DNA from 3 places in the Pseudomonas sp. 210_17 TE3656 genome. Region 2 is predicted to be linked to each of the others. Evidence: riboswitches for the same ligand, from Rfam matches in the RefSeq annotation. Region 2 holds a riboswitch; each other region holds the start of a gene.
The links. Region 2 has a riboswitch for cobalamin ahead of cobW (cobalamin biosynthesis protein CobW). Riboswitches for the same ligand answer to the same signal wherever they lie in the genome.
Positions count from the first base shown of each region.

Region 1 (7,883 bases), 3.9 Mb from region 2:
TGCGCCAAAACCGTTCAATGGCCTGCGTTTTCGTTGGTAATCCCTGACCAGGCCTGGAGCCGTTCATGATTGATATGCGTCGCTGGGTATGGCCCGGCGTAACCTTACTGTGCGCCGCTTTGCTGTACTGGCTGCACCCGATTCTGTCGCCGTTTCTGGTCGGCATCCTGCTGGCCTATCTGGCCGACCCGCTGGTCGATCGCCTGGAACGTGCCGGCTTGTCCCGCACCTGGGGCGTGGTGCTGGTATTCACCTTGTTTACCCTGTTGCTGACCCTGCTGCTCCTGGTGCTGGTGCCGATGCTGGCCAAGCAGTTGGTGCGCCTCTACGAGCTGGCGCCGCAGATGCTTGACTGGTTGCAGCATGATGCCTTGCCCTGGCTACAGACACGCCTTGGCCTGGCCGAGGGCTTCTGGAAGTTCGACAAGATCAAGGCGGCCATCAGCGGTCATATGGGTCAGACCACCGACATCGTCGGGGTCATCCTGTCCCAGGCCACCGCTTCGGGGCTGGCCCTGCTGGGCTGGCTGGCCAACCTGGTGCTGATCCCGGTGGTGAGCTTCTACCTGCTGCGTGACTGGGACCTGATGATGGCCAAGATCCGTGGCCTGCTGCCGCGTCAGCGCGAGGAGCGTGTGGTGGCGCTGGCCGGTGAGTGCCACGAAGTGCTGGGGGCGTTCGTCCGTGGCCAGTTGATGGTGATGGTGGCGCTGGGGGTTATCTATGCCTCTGGCCTGATGCTTGTGGGCCTTGAGCTCGGATTGTTGATTGGCCTGCTGGCAGGTCTGGCGGCCATCGTGCCGTACATGGGCTTCATTATTGGTATCGGCGCGGCGATGATTGCCGGGTTGTTCCAGTTTGGCGGTGATCCTTATCCGTTACTGGCGATCGCAGCGGTATTCATGATCGGCCAGGCACTGGAAGGCATGGTCCTGACGCCATTGCTGGTCGGCGACCGCATCGGCCTGCATCCGGTGGCGGTGATTTTCGCCATTCTCGCCGGCGGTGAATTGTTCGGTTTCACCGGCGTTCTGCTGGCCCTGCCGGTGGCGGCGGTGATCATGGTGCTACTGCGTCACGTCCATGATCTCTATAAAGAGTCGGATATGTATGGCGGTGAGATCGACCCGGATCTCTAGCTTGATGGCAATGGGCTTGCAGTGATTCCCGGGTGTCAATGCAAGCCTTTGATTTTACTTGTGGTCCTCACTGATTGTGCGACCGGCGCCACGGGTATAGACTTTGCAGACTTTTCACAAAAGGCCCCTTGTGGTTCTTCGGAACTGCCCAGCCAGCATGAAACCGATCCAGTTGCCCTTGGGTGTGCGTCTGCGTGATGACGCCACCTTCATCAACTACTACCCGGGTGCCAACGCCGCCGCATTGGGCTACGTCGAGCGACTCTGCGAAGCCGACGCCGGCTGGACCGAAAGCCTGATCTATCTCTGGGGCAAGCAGGGCGTCGGGCGTACCCACCTGCTGCAAGCCGCCTGCCTGCGTTTCGAGCAATTGGGTGAACCTGCTGTTTACCTGCCGCTGGCGCAGCTGCTCGACCGTGGAGTCGAGTTGCTGGATAACCTCGAACAGTACGAACTGGTCTGCCTCGACGACCTGCATGTGATTGCCAGCAAGCCGGAGTGGGAAGAGGCCATGTTCCACCTGTTCAACCGCCTGCGTGACAGCGGCCGGCGCTTGTTGCTGGCAGCATCCAGTTCACCGCGGGAGCTGCCGATCAAGCTGGCAGACCTCAAGTCGCGCCTGACCCTGGCGCTGATCTTCCAGATGCGTGCGCTGTCTGACGAAGACAAGCTGCGCGCCTTGCAACTGCGCGCCTCGCGCCGCGGCCTGCAACTCTCCGACGAGGTCGGACACTTCATCCTCACCCGCGGCACGCGCAGCATGAGCGCCTTGTTCGACTTGCTCGAACGCCTCGATCAGGCTTCTTTGCAGGCTCAACGCAAGCTCACCATCCCGTTTTTGAAAGAAACTTTAGGCTGGTGAGGCAGGGGCTAGAGCCTCGGCACGTAAAAGTCACATTTTTTTCGATTGAATTTGCAAATCGATGCGATAGAAGGCATAGTTTCGACTTCTTTAAATCCAAGACACGGTCGTGCCCATGCTAAATCGCTTCGCACCCCTCGTGCCCCTCGCACTTGTGACCCTGCTTTTTGGCTGCGCAGCGCATAGCCCTGTTTCGCAGCAGCAGGTTCAACAACCGATTTCCGCTCAGGTTTTGAGCAAGTCCTCCACCTCGTCGGTGTTCGAGGAAGAGCTGGCCACCGAAGAAGAACTTCAGGATTTCGCCAGCAGCAAGCCTTACCAATTGCCAGCCCTGGCTGACAACATTCTCGAGCGCGGTATGTCGCTGATCGGTACCCGTTACCGTTTCGGTGGTACCTCCGAGAACACCGGCTTTGATTGCAGCGGTTTCATCGGTTACCTGTTCCGCGAAGAAGCCGGCCTCAACCTGCCGCGCTCCACCCGCGAAATGATCAACGTAAAAGCCCCGCTGGTTGCCCGTAACAACCTCAAGCCGGGTGATCTGCTGTTCTTCAGCACCAATGGTCGCGGTCGTGTCAGTCACGCAGGGATCTACCTGGGCGACGATCAGTTCATCCACTCCAGCAGCCGCCGCAGCGGTGGCGTGCGCATCGACAAACTCGGTGATCGCTATTGGAGCAAGACCTTTATCGAAGCCAAACGCGCATTGGCCATGGCACCGACCGCGACCACCATCTCGCGCAACTGATCATCGGCCTTGCGGTATCACGGCGACGTAGCTGAAAAGCTCGTCGCCGTGCGTGTTTACAGAAAGCGTCTAATCTAAATTCTCAACTATTTTCCGGCTCACCGCCGGACGGCTTCAGACAGGATGTTCTGACCATGGCGATGAAGGCGCGCTTCGCTCTACTTTCCCTGCTGGCACTGCTCGGTGCCTGCTCCAGCCATGCCCCGACCCCGCCCAAGGTGGTCGAGCCAGCCGTCATGGCGCCTCAGGTATATTTCTCTCCGGTTGCCGAAGATGTGCTGTTCCGTGCCTTGGGCCTGGTCGGTACGCCTTATCGCTGGGGCGGCAATACACCGGACTCGGGTTTTGATTGCAGTGGCTTGATCGGTTACGTCTATCGCGATGCCGCCGGTATCGCCCTGCCGCGCACCACCCGTGAAATGATTGGCGTGCGCGCGCCGACCATCGACCGTGGCGCCCTGCAGTCCGGGGACCTGGTGTTCTTTGCCACCAATGGCGGTTCGCAGGTCAGCCACGCCGGCATCTACGTCGGCGAAGGCCGTTTCGTGCATGCCCCGTCTGCGGGCGGAACCGTGCGTCTGGACTACCTGTCCAACAGCTACTGGAACAAAACCTATCTCAATGCCAAGCGGGTGCTGGCGCCGACCCACCTGGCGCGCAACCCCTGACCTTGCGAGGTAGGCGATGACGGCACAAACGCTCTACCTCGACGATGCTCTCTACCAATACCTGCAAGCGGTTTCTCTTCGCGAGACACCGTTGCTTGCGCGCTTGCGCACGGAAACCCAGGCGTTGCCCGAGGCGCGCTGGCAGGTGGCGCCGGAACAAGGGCAGTTGCTGGCGCTGCTGGTGCGCCTGATCGGCGCGCAGCGGGTGATCGAGGTCGGTACCTTCACCGGATACAGCGCACTGTGCATGGCCCAGGCCATGGAGCAGGGGCAGTTGTTGTGCTGCGATCTTGAAGGTAGTTACAACGCGATTGCCTGGCGCTATTGGCGGGAGGCCGGCGTGGCGGAACGTATCGAGATGCGCCTGGCGCCCGCCTTGCAAACGCTGGCGACATTGCCGTCAGGACGTTACGACCTGATGTTCATCGATGCCGACAAGGCCAACTACCCGCAGTATCTGGAAGAGGCCCTGCGCTTGCTGCGTACAGGTGGGCTGGTGTTGTTCGACAACACCCTGTGGAGCGGGCGGGTGCTGCAGACGCAGCCCGACAGTGAAGATACCCGGGCAATACAGGCGTTGAACCTGAGGCTCAAGGACGATCCGCGGGTGGATCTGTCGATGTTGCCCATAGGGGATGGCTTGACGCTTTGTCGTAAGCGTTGAGTTTACCAAGCTGATCGCGGGGCAAGCCCGCTCCCACAGGTTTGCTCGGTATTGTGGGAGCGGGCTTGCCCCGCGATTGATCATGCCTGCTTGAGCAGCAGCGCAACCCCCGGATGGTACTGACCGGCCTCGTTGTGCAGCTTGCGGTAGGCATAGGGGAAGTACCAGGCAATGGCACAGGCGGTGTGCTTTTGCAGGTCGTCGACCAGGTCCTGGAGTTCTTCGGGGCTGGCATGCTGTCCGGCTTTCCAGGGGCTGGCGAACAGCGCGGCGACTTTTAGCTGGCTGGGTGCAGCCACCTGGCGGGCGGCAAGCACAGTCTCTTGCAGCGCGTTGTTCAGGTCCAGGCGGGCGATGCGTGGCCAGCGCTGGCTGGCTTGCAGGTAGGCGGCTTCTTCGCGATTGGCGATGTACAGGTCGCAGTAACCTTCACGCTCACCTTCGTCACGCTGCTTCTTGCTCTGGTGATGTTGCAAGGTGATCAGCTCTGCTTGCCAGGCTGCGGCCGAGAGCACGCCGAGGTTCGCTTGGGCGCCGTGCCAGTAAGGGGCCTCGCCGTCGCCCAGGGTCTGGTTGCAGCGGTCGATGCATTCGACCCAGCGTTCCAGGGCCGGACGCAGGAATTCCAGGCGCGGGTTATTGATGATCAGGCCTTGCATGCCGCTCTCTCCTTTATCGTTGTAATCGAGACAGCCAAATTGTGGCTATTTGATATCACTGATATCAGGGTGGCACAAGATGACAAAGGCGCCATTGATCCAGGCCAGTGCTGCGCCTTTCATTGACGCTCCGGGTGCAACCCTCTAACCTTCGCGACTTGTTTCAGGTGCTCTGTGGGCTGTGGTCTGGCAGGGTGAAACAGGGAAGCCGGTGGGTGCGCAATTGCGTGCGAGTCCGGCGCTGCCCCCGCAACGGTAGGTGAGTCAAGGCCGCGCATGGCCACTGGGTGATCGCACCCGGGAAGGCGCGCGACCCCGGGTGTTGATGACCCCGCTCACAAGCCCGGAGACCGGCCTGTAACAGCCAACGGCATCACGGAGGGTGATGCGCGGTTTCTTCGGCCTGTGCCGCAGCCCTGCGCGTTTTTCCGTCTGCCTTATCCATTGATCTGTTGCCATCTCTTTGCCGCGAACGCTGTGCAGCCCTGTGCTGGCAGGCGCGTTGCAGGTTGGCTGACAGTGGTTTGCGGAGACTTCGATGACTGAATCCACCGAGCGTGACGAACGCCACCTGGCCCGTATGCAGCGCAAGAAGGCGGTAATCGACGAGCGTATTGCCAACGCCCCTAACGAATGCGGCCTGCTGCTGGTGCTCAGCGGTAACGGCAAGGGCAAGAGCAGCTCGGCCTTCGGCATGCTCGCCCGGGCCATGGGCCATGGTATGCAATGCGGCGTGGTGCAGTTCATCAAGGGCCGCAACAGCACTGGCGAAGAGCTGTTCTTCCGACGTTTCCCCGAACAGGTGCGCTATCACGTGATGGGCGAAGGCTTCACCTGGGAAACTCAGGACCGCCAGCGTGACATCGCCGCAGCCGAAGCGGCCTGGGCCGTTTCGCGCCAGTTGCTGCAGGATCCGACGATCACCTTCGTGGTGCTCGACGAGCTGAATATTGCCCTCAAGCATGGCTACCTTGACCTCGAACAGGTCCTCAGCGACCTGCAGGCGCGTCCGCCGATGCAGCACGTGATCGTCACCGGTCGTGGTGCCAAGGATGAAATGATCGAACTGGCCGACACCGTCACCGAGATGGGCATGGTCAAGCACGCTTTCCAGGCCGGTATCCGTGCCCAGAAGGGCGTTGAACTATGAGTGACACGCGCCACTGCCCGGCGGTGCTGATTGCCGCCCCGGCTTCAGGCCAGGGCAAGACTACGGTTACCGCTGCCCTGGCGCGGCTGCACCGCAACCTCGGGCGTAAGGTGCGGGTGTTCAAGTGCGGCCCGGACTTCCTTGACCCGATGATTCTCGAGCGGGCCAGCGGTGCGCCGGTGTACCAGTTGGACCTGTGGATGGTCGGTGAGCAGGAAAGCCGCCGGCTGCTGTGGGAAGCGGCGGGCGATGCCGATCTGATCCTGATCGAAGGGGTCATGGGCCTGTTCGACGGTACGCCGTCGAGCGCCGACCTTGCCCGCCATTTCAATGTGCCGGTGCTGGCGGTGATCGACGGTACGGCGATGGCTCAGACTTTCGGCGCCCTGGCCCTGGGGTTGGCGCGCTATCAGCCCGACCTGCCGTTTGCCGGGGTGCTGGCCAACCGTGTCGGCACTTTGCGTCACGCCCAGTTGCTTGAAGGCAGCCTTACCGAAGGACTGCGCTGGTACGGCGGCCTGTCGCGGGAAACCGGGATTGAATTGCCGAGCCGCCATCTGGGCCTGGTCCAGGCCAGTGAGCTCAATGATCTGGATGTTCGCCTGGACGCCGCAGCCGCAGCCCTCGGCGCCAGTTGTGAGTCGTCCCTGCCGCCGGCGGTGGCGTTCGCGGCGCCGACTGTCGAGGTCATCGAGCCCTTGTTCGATGGCGTGACCATCGCCGTGGCGCGGGATGAGGCCTTTGCCTTCACTTATGGCGCCAACCTTGACCTGCTGCGGGCCATGGGCGCTGAGCTGAAGTTCTTTTCGCCACTGCATGACCGCACGCTACCGCAGGCAGACAGCCTCTACCTGCCGGGTGGCTATCCGGAACTGCATCACCAGGCATTGGCTGCCAACACCGCGATGCTCACCGCGATCCGCAGCCATCATCAGGCAGGCAAGCCTGTGCTGGCCGAATGTGGCGGCATGCTCTACCTGCTTGAGGCCTTGACCGATGTTGCGGGTGAGCGGGCCGAGTTGCTGGGTTTGCTGGAAGGCGAAGCGGTGATGCAGAAGCGCCTCGCAGCGCTGGCCCTGCAGGCGGTGGAGCTGCCGGAAGGCACCTTGCGCGGCCATACCTATCACCACTCGCTGACCACTACCTCGCTCGAGCCGATTGCCCGTGGCCACAGCCCCAATGGCGGCCGTGGCGCCGAAGCGGTCTATCGCTGTGGCCGGCTGACGGCGTCCTACGTGCATTTCTACTTTGCCTCCAACCCGCACGCGGCGGCGGCGCTGTTGGCACCATGAACGACCAGGCTTTCACAGACGCCGAGCGCGCTGCGGTTTACCGGGCCATCGGCGAGCGCCGTGACATGCGGCACTTCATCAAGGGCGAAGTAGCGCCAGAGCTGCTTGCGCGTCTGCTCGAAGCGGCGCATCAGGCGCCCAGCGTCGGCCTGATGCAGCCATGGCGCTTTATCCGCATCACCGACCGCGACCTGCGCCAGCGTATCCAGGGCCTGGTGGAAGCCGAGCGAGTGCGCACCGCTGAGGCACTGGGTGAGCGCTCCGATGAATTCATGAAGCTCAAGGTCGAAGGCATCAGCGATTGCGCCGAAGTGCTGGTGGCGGCGTTGATGGATGACCGCGACAAGCACATTTTCGGCCGTCGCACCTTGCCGGAGATGGACCTCGCCTCGTTGTCATGCGCGATCCAGAACCTCTGGCTGGCAGCGCGTGCCGAAGGCCTGGGCATGGGCTGGGTATCGCTGTTCGAGCCCCTGGCGCTGGCGCAGTTGCTGGGGATGCCGGCCGGTGCCAAGCCGCTGGCGATTCTTTGCCTGGGCCCGGTCCAGGCGTTCTATCCCGCGCCGATGCTGGTCCTCGAAGGCTGGGCCACGGCGCGGCCCTTGAGCGACATGCTGTATGAAAACCAGTGGGGAGAGTCTTGATGAGTGTGGCGTTGCTGACCGTTGCCGGGGTGGCGCTGGATGCGTTGTTGGGTGAGC
Region 1 is NZ_JBTRBC010000001.1:3,973,054-3,980,936, forward strand. Features, by position in the region: gene ACVI9W_RS18640 (DUF2066 domain-containing protein) at 1-40, shown strand, start outside; gene ACVI9W_RS18645 (AI-2E family transporter) at 66-1,139, shown strand; gene hda (DnaA regulatory inactivator Hda) at 1,297-2,001, shown strand; gene ACVI9W_RS18655 (C40 family peptidase) at 2,117-2,749, shown strand; gene ACVI9W_RS18660 (C40 family peptidase) at 2,884-3,417, shown strand; gene ACVI9W_RS18665 (O-methyltransferase) at 3,434-4,081, shown strand; gene ACVI9W_RS18670 (hypothetical protein) at 4,162-4,740, opposite strand; cobalamin riboswitch at 4,889-5,113, shown strand; gene cobO (cob(I)yrinic acid a,c-diamide adenosyltransferase) at 5,279-5,890, shown strand; gene ACVI9W_RS18680 (cobyrinate a,c-diamide synthase) at 5,887-7,182, shown strand; gene bluB (5,6-dimethylbenzimidazole synthase) at 7,179-7,826, shown strand; gene cbiB (adenosylcobinamide-phosphate synthase CbiB) at 7,826-7,883, shown strand, end outside.
Region 1: another riboswitch for cobalamin. It lies ahead of cobO (cob(I)yrinic acid a,c-diamide adenosyltransferase); the one in region 2 lies ahead of cobW (cobalamin biosynthesis protein CobW).

Region 2 (7,883 bases):
CAGACGCGGCAGCCAGACGGCAGCATCGTCCAGTGCGCCTTCCAGTTGCAGCTCGCGGTCAATATGGTTGTCGCGCACCAGCTCGAGAATATCCCGCTGCAGCTCACGGGCTCGACGTGGATCGAGCAGTTGCGCTTCGTAATATTCGTCAGCCAGTGCTTCAAGGTGACGCAACGGCCCGTAGGTTTCAGCGCGGGTCAGCGGCGGCATCAGGTGATCGATAATCACCGCCTGGGTCCGGCGCTTGGCCTGGGCGCCCTCACCCGGGTCATTGACGATGAACGGATAGATGTTGGGCAACGGCCCGAGCAACGCGTCCGGCCAGCAACTGGCGGACAGGCCGACGCCCTTGCCCGGCAGCCACTCAAGGTTGCCGTGCTTGCCGACATGGATCAAGGCGTCGGCGGCAAAGCCGTGGCGCAGCCAGAAATAGAACGCCAGGTAGCCGTGCGGCGGTACCAGATCGGGATCGTGATACACCGCACTCTGATCCAGTTGATAGCCTCGGGCCGGCTGGATGCCGACGAAGGTCAGGCCGAAGCGCAGACCGGCAACCATCATCCGCCCGCTGCGGAACATCGGGTCCTGCTCCGGTTCGCCCCAGCGCTCGCGCACGGCGTCCTGATTGGCCTGGGGCAAGGCGGCAAAGGCGGCACGATAATCTTCCAACGCCATGCTTTGCAGGCAGGGGCGCTGGTCCAGGCTGTCCAGATCGTTGCTGACGCCGCCGAGCAGCGCCTGGATCAGCGCCGTGCCGCTGTCGGGCAAGGCGCTCAGCGGATAGCCTTGCGCTTGCAGGGCGCGAAGGATGTTCAAGGCTGCCGCTGGCGTGTCCAGGCCGACGCCGTTGCCGATGCGCCCGTCACGGGTCGGGTAGTTGGCCAGGATCAGGGCGACGCGCTTGTCCTGGTTGGGCAACTGCGCCAGCGCGCACCAGCGCCGCGCCAGTTCAGCGACAAAGTCCATGCGCTCGGCATGCGGGCGATAACAGACCACATCCGACTGGCTGCGCTCGCTGCGCCAGGCCAGGTCCTTGAAGCTGATCGGCCGGGTAATGATGCGTCCGTCCAGCTCCGGCAAGACGATGTGCATGGCCAGGTCGCGGGCGCCCAGACCTTGCTCGCTGGCCTGCCAGCCCGGCTCGTTGTCCTGGGCGCAGATCGCTTGCAGCACCGGGATATCCCGGCGAAACGGGCGCAAGTGCGGTTGTTCGGGGCTGGACTGGGCAAAGCCGGTGGTATTGATGATCAATGCGGCGTCGACCTGATCGAGCCAGTCTTCGACCTGACTCAGGCAACCGGCCTCTTTAAGGCTGGCCACTGCAATCGGCAAAGGATTGAGCCCGGCCAGTTGCAAGCGCTCGCAGAAGGTATCGATAAAGGCAGTGTTGGCCGCCTGCAGGTGCGAGCGGTAGAACAGGATCGGCACCACCGGCTGTTCAACCTGCCACTCGGAAAACCAGTCAGCCAACCCGGCACTGGCTTTGCGCGGGTGATACACCGCCGTGCGTGGCAGCTGTTGCGGCTCGCTCCAGGGGTAATCGCGCTGCAGCCACTGGCTGGCCAGGTAGTTGAACAGGTTCAGGGCATTGGCCTTGCCACCCTGGCGCAAGAAGTGCCAGAGCCGCTCGGCCTGCTCTGCCGACACGGTACTCAGGCTGGTAAGTTCCGGATCGGGGCGATCATCACCCGGCACCAGGATCAACTGCACGCCACGGGCCGCCAGTTCCAGCAGTTGCTCAACACCGTAGCGCCAATAGCCGACGCCACCGTGCAGCGACACCAGAATCACCTTGGCATGGCGCAATACCTCGTCGACATACAGGTCGACCGAGGCATGGTTCTGCACCTGCATCGGGTTGGCCAGACGCAGGCTGGGGAAATCCTCGGGCAGCTGCTGGGCGGTTTCGGCCAGCAGCGCCAGGTGTGAGTCACCGCTGCAGAGAATGACCAGCTCGGCCGGAGTCTGGCCGAGATCGGCAATACTGTCGTCCGGTACAAAACCACCGGGCTGGGTCCGCAGCAGGTGCATGGATCAGGCGCTCAAGGCGGCGCGCAGGCCCGCTTCCAGTTGGGCCGCATCCAGTTCCTGGCCGATCAGCACCAGGCGCGTGGTGCGCGGCTCTTCACTGCGCCAGGCGCGGTCGAAGTGTTTGTCGAAGCGGGTGCCCACGCCCTGAATCAGCAAACGCATCGGCTTACCGGGGATCGCCGCAAAGCCTTTGACCCGCAGGATGCCGTGCTGCACCACCAGTTGGGTCAGGGCGTCGAGCAGCAGGCTTTCGTCGGCTTCCGGCAGCTCGATGGAGATCGAGTCGAAGGCATCGTGGTCATGATCGTCGTGGTCATCGCCGTCATGGTGCGAGTCGTGGTGAGTACGCCGGCCATCGATATGCGCTTCCGATTCAGCGCCCAGGCCCAGCAGCACTTCCAGTGGCAGACGGCCGCTGCTGGCTTCGATCACCTTGACCGCTGGCGGCAGCTCTTCCTGCACTTCGGCGCGAACCTTGGCCAGGTCATCGGCGGCAATCAGGTCAGCCTTGTTCAGCACCACCAGGTCGGCACTGGCCAACTGGTCGGCGAACAGTTCGTGCAGCGGCGACTCGTGATCCAGGTTCGGGTCGAGTTTGCGCTGGGCATCGACCTGGTCCGGGTAGGCGGCAAAGGTGCCTGCGGCCACGGCCGGGCTGTCGACCACGGTGATCACCGCGTCAACCGTGCAGGCGTTGCGGATCTCTGGCCACTGGAAGGCTTGCACCAGAGGTTTGGGCAGGGCCAGGCCGCTGGTTTCGATGAGAATGTGATCGAGATCGCCGCGACGGGCAACCAGCTCACGCATCACCGGGAAGAACTCTTCCTGCACGGTGCAGCACAGGCAGCCGTTGGCCAGTTCATAGACGCGGCCGCTGGCCTCTTCTTCAGTGCAACCGATGCTGCATTGCTTGAGGATCTCGCCGTCGATGCCCAGCTCGCCGAACTCGTTGACGATCACCGCGATGCGCCGCCCCTGAGCGTTGTCGAGCATATGCCGCAGCAGCGTGGTTTTACCCGAGCCGAGGAAGCCGGTAACGATGGTGACGGGGAGTTTGGCCAGTGTTTTCATGTCGATGCCCTTGGCAGGATGGCGGGCATGCGGGACGAGAGCCGCAGGTATCACTACCTGGGCGCGTTCGCCACCGGATCACCCCGCCCGGTTTATGTCGGAAACTGTTCGAGGCAGGTCTCCTGGCTGACGGTGTTCAGGCCTTAGGCCTGGCATTCGCTGCGCCTTCCCGCTAGCGCCTTCGACAGCGCTGGCAGTGGCGTGGCAGTAAACATCACCGTTCACAGTTGCGGGGGCAGCCGCGGCTTGAACCGCGTTCCCTTCTTAGCTTCGGCACGCGCCGAAGAACCTCGAAAGCGCAAGGCTACGCATGCTTGGGAGGCGGGTCAATGTTTGTCGCATTATCGTTTTAACGACATTGTTTATTCATGCGTTTTCCGCAGGCACCCATTATTACAAATTTTATTTGTAAGTTACCTCCTACAATCTAACACCCCATAACAACACTTATTCGACAGTCGCAGAATGGCGACCTCAAACCGCAAACTTACATCCCCTTACAAAAACCGAATTGATAAATAAAAACAACAAAGAAACCATGAACCAGCAACAGGAATCATCAACCACACAAGAAAGGAACTCTTGCATGATCGGTTACCATCAAATTCTGCTGCGAGCTTTTTCCTCAAGCGCCAAAAGCGTGTTCACAGCATGAGTTCCAGCACTGCAATACGGTATTCGGACGAAAGCACATTGTATGAACTTTCCGAATCACTAAATAGCCACCACTACGCCAGCAGCGCTCATTATCCAGCGTCTCTGGTTGCTCAACTGGGTAACGAAGCGTGTCACGCATTCAATGCAACCTGGAACAACCTGCAGCCGGACAGCTATCTGAGCGTCGGCAACGGCGCTCGCGAGCGTTGCATCTGCAAGTTCAAGTACCGCCAGCGGGACAGGCGCTGGAAGACGCTCGAAAACTGCCACTTCTTTCAGACCCAGGCCCATAACCCGCTGCTGGGTGGCATTCAGCGCACCTATGCGCGCAGCGAAACGTCCTTTATCGGCTCGCCCGTGCTGCAAACGCTACTGGCAGCCGACCTGGCGCTCCTGGATCTGACCGTCGGCCATCGCGACTGGCTGGTCACCTGCCACCAGTTCCGGATCCTGTGCGATGAGCACAATGCGGGCCAGGCCACACCCGAAGGCCGACACCGCGACGGGCATGACTTTGTATTTCAACACCTGATTCAACGCCAGTTAGTCATTGGCGGAGAAAGTCGGGTGTTTCACGAAAATGGCGAAACCGTATTCAGTGCAACCCTGACAGATTACATGGAAACCATCGTTTTGAATGACCGGACACTTCTGCACGAAGTTTCTCCGTTGCAAAAGCCTCATACCAGTTCAAATCCAGGCACTCGTGACATGTTGATTATTGACTTCGACTTGACGGAGCACTAATGAATCATCCCACTCACGCACTTCCTGCCGCCACTCTCAATATACAAAACTACATTATCGAGCAGTTTGAGCAGGCACGCGCACGACGGACTTCCACATTATCCCTGACCGCCAATGAGAATGTATTGTCCGAGACCGCTCGCACACTTGGACAAAACCGCCATTACGACCGTTATTTATTTAATGCCCAAACAACTGCTGGCCACCGTTATGCTGCCGACTTCAACGGCATGCAGGTCGAACACTTTCCGGAAGTCGAAAAGCTCAAGGCACTGGCGACCCAGGCTGTGCGGTCCATGTTCAACGCAGAATTCGTTGAGTACCGTGTGCTTTCCGGCGTCCATTGCACGTTGAGCGTGCTGGCGGCATTAACGGAACCAGGGAAAACCGTTCTGTCCCTGTCACCTGGGAGCGGCGGACATTTCGCTACCGGGCCATTGGTGCAAAAGATCGGCAGGCACAGCCTGTTCTTCAGACTGAGCATCGACGGGCAAATAGATCTGGCCGATTTCGACAAACAGCTCCAGACCCTCGGGCATCAACCGTCTGCCGTGCTCCTCGACCACGGTCTGACCACACATGCGATCCCCGTCAAACCTTTGCGAAATCTGCTCAACCGCCACGGCTACCACCAGACGCTGATCATTTACGACGCTTCCCACACCCTGGGCCTTATCGCCGGTCAGGCATTTGCTAACCCGCTCGATGAGGGCGCCGACATCCTTCAGGGCAACACCCACAAGTCACTACCCGGCCCGCACCGGGCATTGATTGTCTGCCGGCGTGCCGACCTCGCCAGGCAGATCGAACAGAACGTCAGCGCTGCACTCGTGTCCTCGCCCAACCTGCCGGGACTGCTTCAACTGTTCGTTACCCTTGTGGAAATGGAACGCTATGGCCAGGCTTACGCCCAACGCATGTGCGCCAACGCCCGCCAGTTGCGCAACGCACTGGCCGACCTTCCCGGGTGGACAGTTCCCCCGACAGACACCCATCTACTGCTGCTCGAAAGCGCCCTCAGCTCGCATGCAGCCCAACAGCTCAACGAGCTTGGTATCCGGGTCAACAACAAGCGCATCAATGGCCGTGACTGCCTGCGATTCGGCGTTCAGGAAATCACTCGGCTGGGTATCACCAACGAGGATCTGGACGCCCTTGCAGACATCTTGCGCAACGTTTTGACCGGCGAGACGAACGGCACAGAGCGAATCTGCCTGACGCACATTTGCCACCGTCTGAACCGGATTCACTATAGCTTCGACCAGGAGCCCTGCCGATGAACACGCCAAGTAGTCTGATAGTTGGCAACATTCGTGATGGCGAATACGAAGGCCTAATTGCCGAGGGCATCACACCGCTGCTCATCACCGACAGCCGTGCAACCCGCAAAATCGCCGATGCAGCAAAGATTCCGCCAACGGCCCATTACGATTTTTCCAAGGGCCTCACCGCAGAACTGATTGATTTGACCCGGCGGCTCCTGGACGAGCACAGCTTTACTAGCGTTCTGAACTTTCGTGAGGGGTATGTTGCGATCACGGCCGGGCTGTGCGCTGCACTGCCGGCGCTGGCGCACCTGCATCGAAACGTGGAAAACACTCTCGACAAGGCCCTGCAACGCCAATGCTTCCAGCAGTCGTCCAATCCGGACCTGCAAGTGATGTCGCTGGAGGTGCGAATCGATGACCTGCTCACGCGTCCTGACGAACTGCCCTACCCGTTCATCCTCAAACCGACAAACCTCTACAGCAGCCTGTTCGTACGCTGCATCCACGACCCTCAGGAACTGCTGGATTACAAACGACACGAATGGCCGGCGCTGCAACGCTATGTGAACGGCAAACACCGGGAAACCGATCAGTTACTGCTTGAGGAGTACCTGCAAGGTTCCAACCACTCCATCGATTGTGCCATCAGCCCTGACGGGACCATCAGCAGTTTCCCGATGGTCGATGTGATTTCCGGGGTGGATATCGGCCAGAGCGACTTTCAGCACTTCGCCCGCTACACGCCTTCGATACTGGAATCCGACGCTGCGTTGAAGGGGCGCTGCCATCGTCTAGCCCACGACGCCGTGAAAGCCCTGGGGCTCAAAGGCACATTTGCCCATGTCGAATTCATTCTCACCGCACACGGGCCTCGTATTCTGGAAGTCGGCGCACGGCCTGGAGGCAGCCGAATTCACGTGATACGCCAGGCATGGCGGATGCCGCTGGACGTCTGCTACCACCGCGCCCTTTCCGGTGAACCACTGCCCCAGGCCGAGTCCGGCACGCCCCAACGCTCGTTCGGAATCGTCACGCCCTTTGCCCGCGCAGACAGGACCTACGACGGTGTGCATCAGGTCGATCGCATCCGCGACCTTCCGGGTTTCCAGCGCTGGTATGCCTATGTCAGACCGGGTGAGCGTATCGGGCCGGTCAGCAACGGTTTTCAGAATTACCTGTACATTGAATTCCGCCAACCTGATACCGCCAGCCTGCGCGCGTCCCTGCTGGCTGTTGCCGACGTCGACGTGTACGCCGAAAGCCCCGGAGATGCGCAGGCCAAGCACATTCTGCTGATCGGTGGACGGGATTCGGGGCTGGATTGGGATACAGCGCAGCGCTTTCGCTTCACCCTCGTACAACAACCCGATCAGTTGTCAGACTACCAGCGTCAACACGCGTCCCTGGTACTGACCGACGACATCGCCAATCTAGCCGCTTACAGCGAAACGATCATGCGGCTTCATCGGCAACGGCCGTTCGATGCCGTGCTGTCATTTTCGGAACAGGGTCTGATGCCTGCCTCACAGCTGGGAGAGCGGCTGGGTATTGCGCACAACAGCCTGCACAGTGTCGAGGTCAGCCGCGACAAACTACTGTTCCGTCAACTGTTGCAAGGCAGTCGCTACGAGTTGCCCTGCGCCGCCATCGACAGTGCCGATGATGCCCGCGTCTTTCTAGCCCGCCACGGCCCGGCCATTGTCAAACCCGTCAACGGCTCGGGCAGTCAAGGCGTCTACGCAATCAGCAAGCCGGAGGATACCGACGACCTGCCTCTGCAGGGGCGCAACCTGATCGAAGCGTTCGCCAGCGGCGATGAATATAGCGTTGAGTCTCTGAGCCTGAACGGCCAGCACCGGATTCTCGGCATCACCCGCAAGCACACCAGTGGTACTCCGGGTTACGTCGAAACCGGACATGATTTCCCCGCCGAACTCGACGACGCCAGCCGTTCGCGGATCGAAGATGCGGTGCTGTGGTTGCTTGACCGCATGGATAACCACTGGGGCCCGGCGCACACCGAGATCAAGATCGACGGTCAACGCCTGCACTTCATCGAAACCCAGACCCGTTTCGGCGGCGACCAGATTTGGGAAATGGTCTGGAGAA
Region 2 is NZ_JBTRBC010000001.1:83,470-91,352, forward strand. Features, by position in the region: gene cobN (cobaltochelatase subunit CobN) at 1-2,031, opposite strand, end outside; gene cobW (cobalamin biosynthesis protein CobW) at 2,035-3,102, opposite strand; cobalamin riboswitch at 3,198-3,410, opposite strand; gene ACVI9W_RS00465 (2OG-Fe dioxygenase family protein) at 3,754-4,506, shown strand; gene ACVI9W_RS00470 (PLP-dependent aminotransferase family protein) at 4,506-5,786, shown strand; gene ACVI9W_RS00475 (ATP-grasp domain-containing protein) at 5,783-7,883, shown strand, end outside.

Region 3 (7,883 bases), 4.7 Mb from region 2:
GTCGACAGCTCGATCGAAGCGCACATGCTCGACCTGCTGATCTACCGCCTCAACGCTAAGCTCGCGCCAAGCACCGGCGATCACACCTACATGGTGTGCGGCAAGTCCTGCCTGGCTGGCGACATCTTCGGCGAATACCAATTTGATCGTCCGCTGGCCATCGGCGATCGGCTGTCGTTTGTTGACGCAGCGGGTTACACCATGGTCAAGAAAAACTGGTTCAACGGCCTGAAAATGCCGTCCATCGTAGTGAAACAACTCGACGGTACAGTCGAGGTGGTTCGTGAATTCGGGTTCGAAGACTACTTGTCCAGCCTGTCGTAAGCTGGCAGTAAAGGAGAGAAAGAGAAATTGAAGAAGAACGTTCTTATCATTGGTGCAGGAGGTGTCGCCAAGGTGGTGGCCCACAAGTGCGCGCAGCACAACGACGAACTCGGTCGTATTGCTATCGCGTCGCGCAACATCTCCAAATGCCAGGCCATCATCGACAGCGTCAAGGCCAAGGGCAGCCTCAAACAGCCTGCTGAAATCAAGGCATTTGCACTCAATGCCCTGGATGTCGAAGCGACCAAAGCGCTGATCCGCGAAACCGAATCGCAGATCGTCATCAACGTCGGCTCCGCCTTCCTCAACATGTCGGTGCTGCGTGCCTGCATCGATACCGGCGTGGCCTACCTGGACACCGCCATCCACGAAGAACCGGGCAAAATCTGCGAAACCCCGCCCTGGTATGGCAACTACGAGTGGAAACACCTCGAAGAGTGCCAGCAGAAGAACATTACCGCCATTCTCGGCGTAGGCTTCGACCCGGGTGTGGTCAACGCTTATGCGGCGCTGGCGCAACAACAGTATTTCGACCGCATTGATTCGATCGACATTCTCGACGTCAATGCCGGCTCACATGGCAAGTACTTCGCCACCAACTTCGACCCGGAAATCAACTTCCGCGAGTTCACCGGGCAGGTGTGGAGCTGGCAGAACAGCCAGTGGACCAGCAACACCATGTTCGAAGTCAAGCGTACCGACGACCTGCCAGTGGTAGGTTCGCAAAACCTGTACCTGACCGGCCACGATGAAGTGCACTCGCTGTCGAAGAACCTCGACGTACCGAACGTGCGCTTCTGGATGAGCTTTGGCGAGCACTACATCAACGTGTTCACCGTGCTGAAGAACCTTGGCCTGCTCTCCGAGCAGCCGGTCAAGACCGCTGAAGGCCTGGAAGTGGTGCCGCTGAAAGTGGTCAAGGCCGTACTGCCTGATCCGTCCTCGCTGGCGCCGGGCTACACCGGCAAGACCTGCATCGGTGACCTGGTCAAGGGCACCAAGGATGGCCAGCCACGTGAGATCTTCATCTACAACGTGGCCGACCATGAAGAGGCCTACGCCGAGACCGACAGCCAGGGTATTTCCTACACCGCAGGCGTTCCGCCAGTGGCGGCAGCCTTGCTGGTCGCCCGTGGTGAGTGGGATGTGCAGCGCATGGCCAACGTCGAGGAGCTGCCGGCTGAGCCGTTCCTCAAGGCGCTGGACGTGATGGGCTTGCCGACTCGCATCAAAGACGAGAACGGTGACCGTCCCTGGAGCTGATTGAGTTTTAGCTCACAGGTTGCACCCGAGCGGGATTGGCACAGTGCCAATCCCGTTTTTTTTGGGCTCTTCACGGAATTCCGGGGGGCTATGATCCTTGGGTTGGGTTTTGATTGCTGTGGTTGTGAGCTTATCCATTTTGTGTGGCGATGTTGCCGGCCCCTTCCGCCTTTACGGCGGGTCCCTTTTGTCTTGGCAAAAGGAACCAAAACCGCTGGCTCCTGCATCCGGCCCTACGCTGCGCTCCGGGTTCCTTCGCTACGGCACCTTCCGGGGCCACGCGGCCTACGACTTGCTTCGCCAAGTCTACGGCTCGCGCTCTTCGGCTACGCCGAAGGTGCTACGCACTGGCCCCTACAGGCACCTCCACTCAGCCTCCTGAAGTCGCAGTCCGCAGCGCTCGAACTTACGCGCACGAAGATCAAGAGCGAGAGCGAGTCGAGCTTGCTTTGCAAGCGGGTTTGCCCCGCGTGACTGGCTCCGCCAATATCTAATTTCGAAGATGCGTCAGTGCAGGCGCCGCCCGTAACTTAGCGACTTCAGGAGGCCGAGTGGAGGTGTCTGGAGGGGGCTGGTGCGCAGCACCCTTCGGCCAAAGCCGAAGTTCGCGAGCCGTAGACTTGGCGAAGCAAGTCGTAGGCCGCGATGCCCCTGGAAGGCACCGTAGCGAGGGGACCCGGAGCGCAGCGTAGGGCCGTATGTAGGAGCCAGCGGTTTTGCCTACTTTTTCCAAGAAAAAAGTAGGCCGCCGTAAGGGCGGAAGGGGCCGGCAGCATCGCCACACAAAATGGATAAGCTCACAACCACATCATCCCAACCCAACCCAAGGATCATAGCCCCCGGGATTCCGAGAAGAACCCTTGTTTGCGGGACGCTCAAAGGTGGCGCACGGCCCCCATAGTCACCATAGCGGCCAGCCCCAACAGACAGACGATCGCCACCGCGTAGGCAATCGTGCGCCACGGCTGCCAGCGTGCCAGGAAGCACAGGGTGTGCACCACCCGTGCGGCCGTGAACACGACCATCAGCCCGACGGTCAGCGCAGCGGGAGGATTGAACACCAGGCACAGCGCGCCGAGGACAAAGAACAACGGAATGTTCTCAAGGTCATTGGCCCAGGCCTGCGCCGCGCGGCTGACTTGTGGCAACTCCTCCGGGCTGGCCTGGCGTCCGACAAAACCGGCGTCTTCGGCATTCTTGAAGGTCATACGGCTGATGCGATAGAAACCCTGGTAGCAGGAAATCGCCAGCATCTTCACAAAGAGTACGACGACACACAAAGCAAAGACGCTCATAACATCGTGCATGTTCATTCCATTGACAGCGGGTGGGGCGCGATCATCGCCCAACCCGCAGGGCTGCGTACAGTGTCGGCTTCAGGTGTGATGTATTTCCCGGTCCTTGGTTTCCGGCAGGAAGCATATGCCGAGGACGGCGGTCATCACCGCGATCACGATCGGGTACCACAGCCCGTAGTAGATATCCCCGGTCGCCGCCACCATGGCGAATGCCACCGTGGGCAGGAAACCGCCGAACCAGCCGTTGCCGATGTGGTAGGGCAGCGACATCGAGGTGTAGCGGATGCGCGCCGGGAACAGCTCCACCAGCCAGGCGGCAATCGGGCCGTAGACCATGGTCACGTAGATCACCAGGATGGTCAGCAGGAGCAATACCATCGGGTAGTTGGTCTTGGCCGGGTCGGCTTTTTCGGGGTATCCCGCGTCCTTGAGCGCGCCAGTGAGGGTCGCGACGAAGGCATCGTTCTGAACCTTGAAATCGGCAGCCGGCATGCCGGTGCCCTCGAAGCTCTGCAGCACTTTGTCACCGATTCGGATCTGCGCAACGACGCCAGGCTCGGCCTTTACGTTCTCGTAGGGAATGGCCCGTTTGGCCAGCACGCTTTTGGCCAGATCGCAGGAGCTGGTGAATTTGGCTTTGCCCACCGGGTCGAACTGGAACGAGCACTGGTTGGGATCGGCGATCACCGTCACCGGGTTCTTCTCCTGGGCGAGGAATACATCGGGGTTCCCGTACTCGGTCAACGCTTTGAAGATCGGGAAGTAGGTCAGCGCCGCGATGATGCAGCCGGCCATGATGATGCCCTTGCGCCCGATGCGGTCTGACAGGCTGCCGAACAGGATGAAGAACGGCGTGCCGATCAGCAGCGAGCCGGCGATCAGCAGGTTGGCGGTTTGTGGGTCGATCTTGAGGGTCTGCAACAGGAAGAACAGCGCATAGAACTGGCCGGTGTACCAGACCACCGCCTGGCCGGCGGTGCCGCCCAGCAGGGCCATGATCACCACCTTGAGGTTGTCCCAGCGGGCGAAGGATTCGGTCAGTGGCGCTTTGGAGGCTTTGCCTTCGGCCTTCATCTTGACGAACACCGGCGATTCACTCAGTTGCAGACGGATGTACACCGAAATGATCAGCAGCAGAATCGACAGCAGGAACGGAATCCGCCAGCCCCAGGCCTCGAAGGCTTCGGTACCGAGAATCGTGCGGCAGGCGAGGATTACCAGCAACGACAGGAACAGGCCGAGGGTCGCGGTGGTCTGGATCCACGAGGTGAAGTAGCCACGTTTGCCTTTCGGCGCGTGTTCGGCCACGTAGGTTGCAGCGCCGCCGTACTCACCCCCAAGCGCCAGGCCTTGCAACAGGCGCAGGCTGATCAGGATGATCGGCGCGGCCACGCCGATGGTGCTGTAACTGGGTAGCAAGCCGACGATCGCGGTGGACACGCCCATGATCACAATGGTTATCAGGAAGGTGTACTTGCGCCCGATCATGTCGCCCAGACGCCCGAACACAATGGCGCCGAAGGGCCGTACGGCAAAGCCTGCAGCGAAGGCGAGGAGGGCGAAGATGAACGAGGTGGTTTCGTTGACACCGGCGAAGAAGTGCTTGGCGATGATCGCCGCGAGCGAGCCGTAGAGGTAGAAGTCGTACCACTCGAAAACGGTACCCAGGGACGATGCGAAGATAACCTTGCGCTCCTCCTTGGTGATCCCGCGGTTGGGTGTACTGCCACTGGAAGTGGTGTCGATGGCCGCCATGAGTGTTCTCCGTATTGTTCTTGTAGGCCGGAGTACCCACGCGCGCTACCGCACCCTGGCCCTGGGGGTGGCGGTCTCGCAATGCTGCAAGGCTTCTTGAAGCATAATCATGTTTTCCCGGTTATCCACTTGGCTTGCTGCGGTGGGAGCGGGCTTGCCCCGCGATGCAATGTGACTGAACAACCGCAATCGCGGGGCAATGTCAGAAGCTGTAATCCAGCGTCGCGAAGTACGAGCGCGGCTCACCCATCAACCACTGCTCGCCACTGTGGGCGGTGGCGGCGTAACGGCGGTCCAGCAGGTTGTTCAACTGCAGGCCCAGGCGTACATCCGGCAGTACCTGCCAGCCGAGATTGGCATCGACCACGGTAAAACCGGGAACCGTCTGGGTGTTGGCGATGTTGGCGTAGCGCTCATCGACATAGCGCAGGCCGATGCCGGCATCCACCCCATACCCCAGACCTTTGCTCACCCACAGGTTGGCAGTGCGCCGCGGCACATTGCTCGGGCGGTTGCCCGCACGCGACAGCGACTGGCCGCTCACGGTCTGGTCGAAATCGTCGTACCTGGCACGTACCACCGAGGCGTTGGCCGAGACCTGCCACTGGTTGGCCAGGGCCAGTTCCAGGGTCGCTTCCAGGCCGTCGGAAGTCTGCTGTCCGGCCTGCTGTTTCTGGTGGGTGATCGGGTCGTCGACCAGCAGCTTCTTCTTGACGATGTGATAGGCCGCCAGCGTCCACTCGCCACGGCCGTCCCAGAACAGTTGCTTGAGGCCGAACTCGGTCTGCCTGGCTTCGGTCAGGTCGAAGTTCTGCTGGCTGGGGCTGAGGGTGACCAGGTCGCTGACACCATCTTCGCTGGTGGAGTACTGGCCATACAGCGACAGTTCATCGGTTACCGCAAACACCAGCCCGGCACGCCAGTTGCCACCGTTGAGGCTGCGGTCGGTGCGGCTGTTGTCGACCAGGTTGTCACGGTCGATGTGGTTCTGGTCGCGGCGAACGCCGGTCACCAGCGACCAGCGTTCAGACAGCTGGGTGCGGTTTTCGGCGAACAGGGCAAAGGTGCGGGTGGTGCTCTGGGATTGCGGACGGGTCAGGCTGTTGCTGTGGAAGTAGCCTGGCGCCGGGTTCCACGGATCGATGAAGTCGCCGCCGATATCGTTGTACGGTGAGTTGCTGTTGATGCCGAAGCGGATACGGTTGAACTCGGCGCCGACCACGGTCTTGCTGGCCAGGCCGAACAGCGTGTGATCGAAGGTAAAGCTCTGGCGATCGCCGACCTGTTCCTGGTCGTGTTTGATCTCCAGGTAGCTGCCGCGCTGCAGTTGCCCCTGCGCGCTGTCCCAGGTGTAGTCTTCGGCGTTGCGCCAGTGCCGACGGCTCTTGATGTAGTACAGCTGGTTGCTGGCACTGATCGAATCGCTGAGGGTCCAGTCGGTGTTCAGGCGGGTCCACTCGTCGTGGTAGCGCTGCTCGTCATCGCGCACGTTGTAGTTCTTCTTGCGCAGGCTGTCGCGGTAGTGGCCGTCAATCAGCGGTGTGCCGAAGTAGTTCATCGGCTCGGCGTCGCCACGTTCGTGGGCCAGGGTGAAGCTCAGGTCGTCGCTGGCGTCAAAACGCAGGGCGGCGCTCATGGCCAGGTTTTTCGAGTCGCCGCGATCCACCCAGCCGTTGCTTTGCTGGCGGTTGAGGGTCACCCGGTAGCTCAGGCGCTCGCTCAGCGAACCGCCACTGTCCAGGCCCAGTTGCTGACGGTCATAGGCGCCGTAGCCCAGGCGCAGCTGGTTGTGAATCTCACCGGCGAAGGGCTTCTTCGGAATCACATTGATCACCGCGCCGGTGGCGCCTTCGCCATAGAGTACCGAAGCCGGGCCACGGATGATGTCGATGCGCTCGACCATCCACGGGTCGACCGGAAAGGTCTGGGTGCCGGCACCGGTGTACATTCGCGAGCCGTCGAACAGGGTCATCACCGAGCCGTGGCCTTCAAAGCCACGGGCCGAGAGGGCGGTGTTGCCGTTGCCCGGGGTGGCCACCGAGGTGATGCCCGGTGAGCGACTGACGGCGTCCTGAACCGTGCGATTGTTGCGCCCTTCGATTACCTCGGCACTGATGCTGCTGGTGCTCGCCGGGGTGTCCATGGCGCTGAGGTTCAGGCGCGAACCGGCTGGCAGTGGCGTGGCCAGGCTGATGGGGACGTTGTCGCTGCTGCTGGTGATGGCCGTCGAGGGCAGGGCCAGGGTGCCGGTTTCAGCGGCGTAGGTTGGCAAGGAGAATGCCAGGCAAGGCGCCAGGGCATTGGCCGCCAGGGTATGAAGCTTGGAGTAACGGGACATGTCGTTCCACAATCTGCTGGAAGAATGAATCCCGGAGGGAACAACGCATGGAGGAATTGCGCGCGCAGGCGCCCGCAAACCGGCCTGCGCCCGCCCACCGCGGGGTTGCCAAACGAAGCTTCAGGCCGGTCTCCGGGCTTGCGAGGGTCATGAAGGCCTTCACCTTCCCATGCCAGGGCACAGTGGTGTTTCGAAGGCTTCGCTCGCTTACCGTTGCGGGGGCAGCGCCGGACTGGTCACTTTGAGTGACGCACCGGCTTCCCGTTTCACCCTGCGCACGGCGGCGCAGGACACCTGAAACTGGCGCGCATCTGAACATTGAAAGTCTTTGCAGTCAATGAGTTGCAAAAGCTTCGCGGGGCAAGCCCGCTCCCACCGGGACTCTTGCAGCCTCGGTGGGAGCGGGCTTGCCCCGCGATAATCAACGTCCGCGCTTGCGCGACACTACTGCCTCGATGTTCTTGCGCCCGATCAGCATGGGTTGCGGTTGCTGGGGTTGCTCCAGCCACTTGTACATCACCAGGCAATCGACCAACCCCAGACGCGCATGCCGATACGCCCGCGGCAAGCGCCCGACCACCTCGAAACCCAGCTTTTGCCACAAGGCCACCGCCACCTCATTGCTCGACACTACCGAGTTGAACTGCATGGCCAGAAAACCCTGTTCGCGGGCCAGGCGTTGCGAGTGCTCGCACATCAACCGGGCGACACCGCGCCCACGCGCAGCGTCGCTGACCATGTAGCCGCAATTGCTTACATGATTGCCCGGGCCGGCGGCATTGGCCTTGAGGTAGTAGGAACCGAGCAGTTCGCCATCCTCTTCGGCCACCAGGGTGTGCAGCGGTGCCTCCAGCCACAGCTGACGCGCCTGTTCCTGGCTCATGGCCGGGTCAAAGGCATAGGTT
Region 3 is NZ_JBTRBC010000001.1:4,799,694-4,807,576, forward strand. Features, by position in the region: gene nspC (carboxynorspermidine decarboxylase) at 1-324, shown strand, start outside; gene ACVI9W_RS22345 (saccharopine dehydrogenase family protein) at 352-1,587, shown strand; gene ACVI9W_RS22350 (MAPEG family protein) at 2,463-2,894, opposite strand; gene ACVI9W_RS22355 (MFS transporter) at 2,964-4,640, opposite strand; gene ACVI9W_RS22360 (TonB-dependent receptor) at 4,843-6,978, opposite strand; cobalamin riboswitch at 7,085-7,291, opposite strand; gene ACVI9W_RS22365 (GNAT family N-acetyltransferase) at 7,400-7,883, opposite strand, start outside.
Region 3: another riboswitch for cobalamin. It lies ahead of ACVI9W_RS22360 (TonB-dependent receptor); the one in region 2 lies ahead of cobW (cobalamin biosynthesis protein CobW).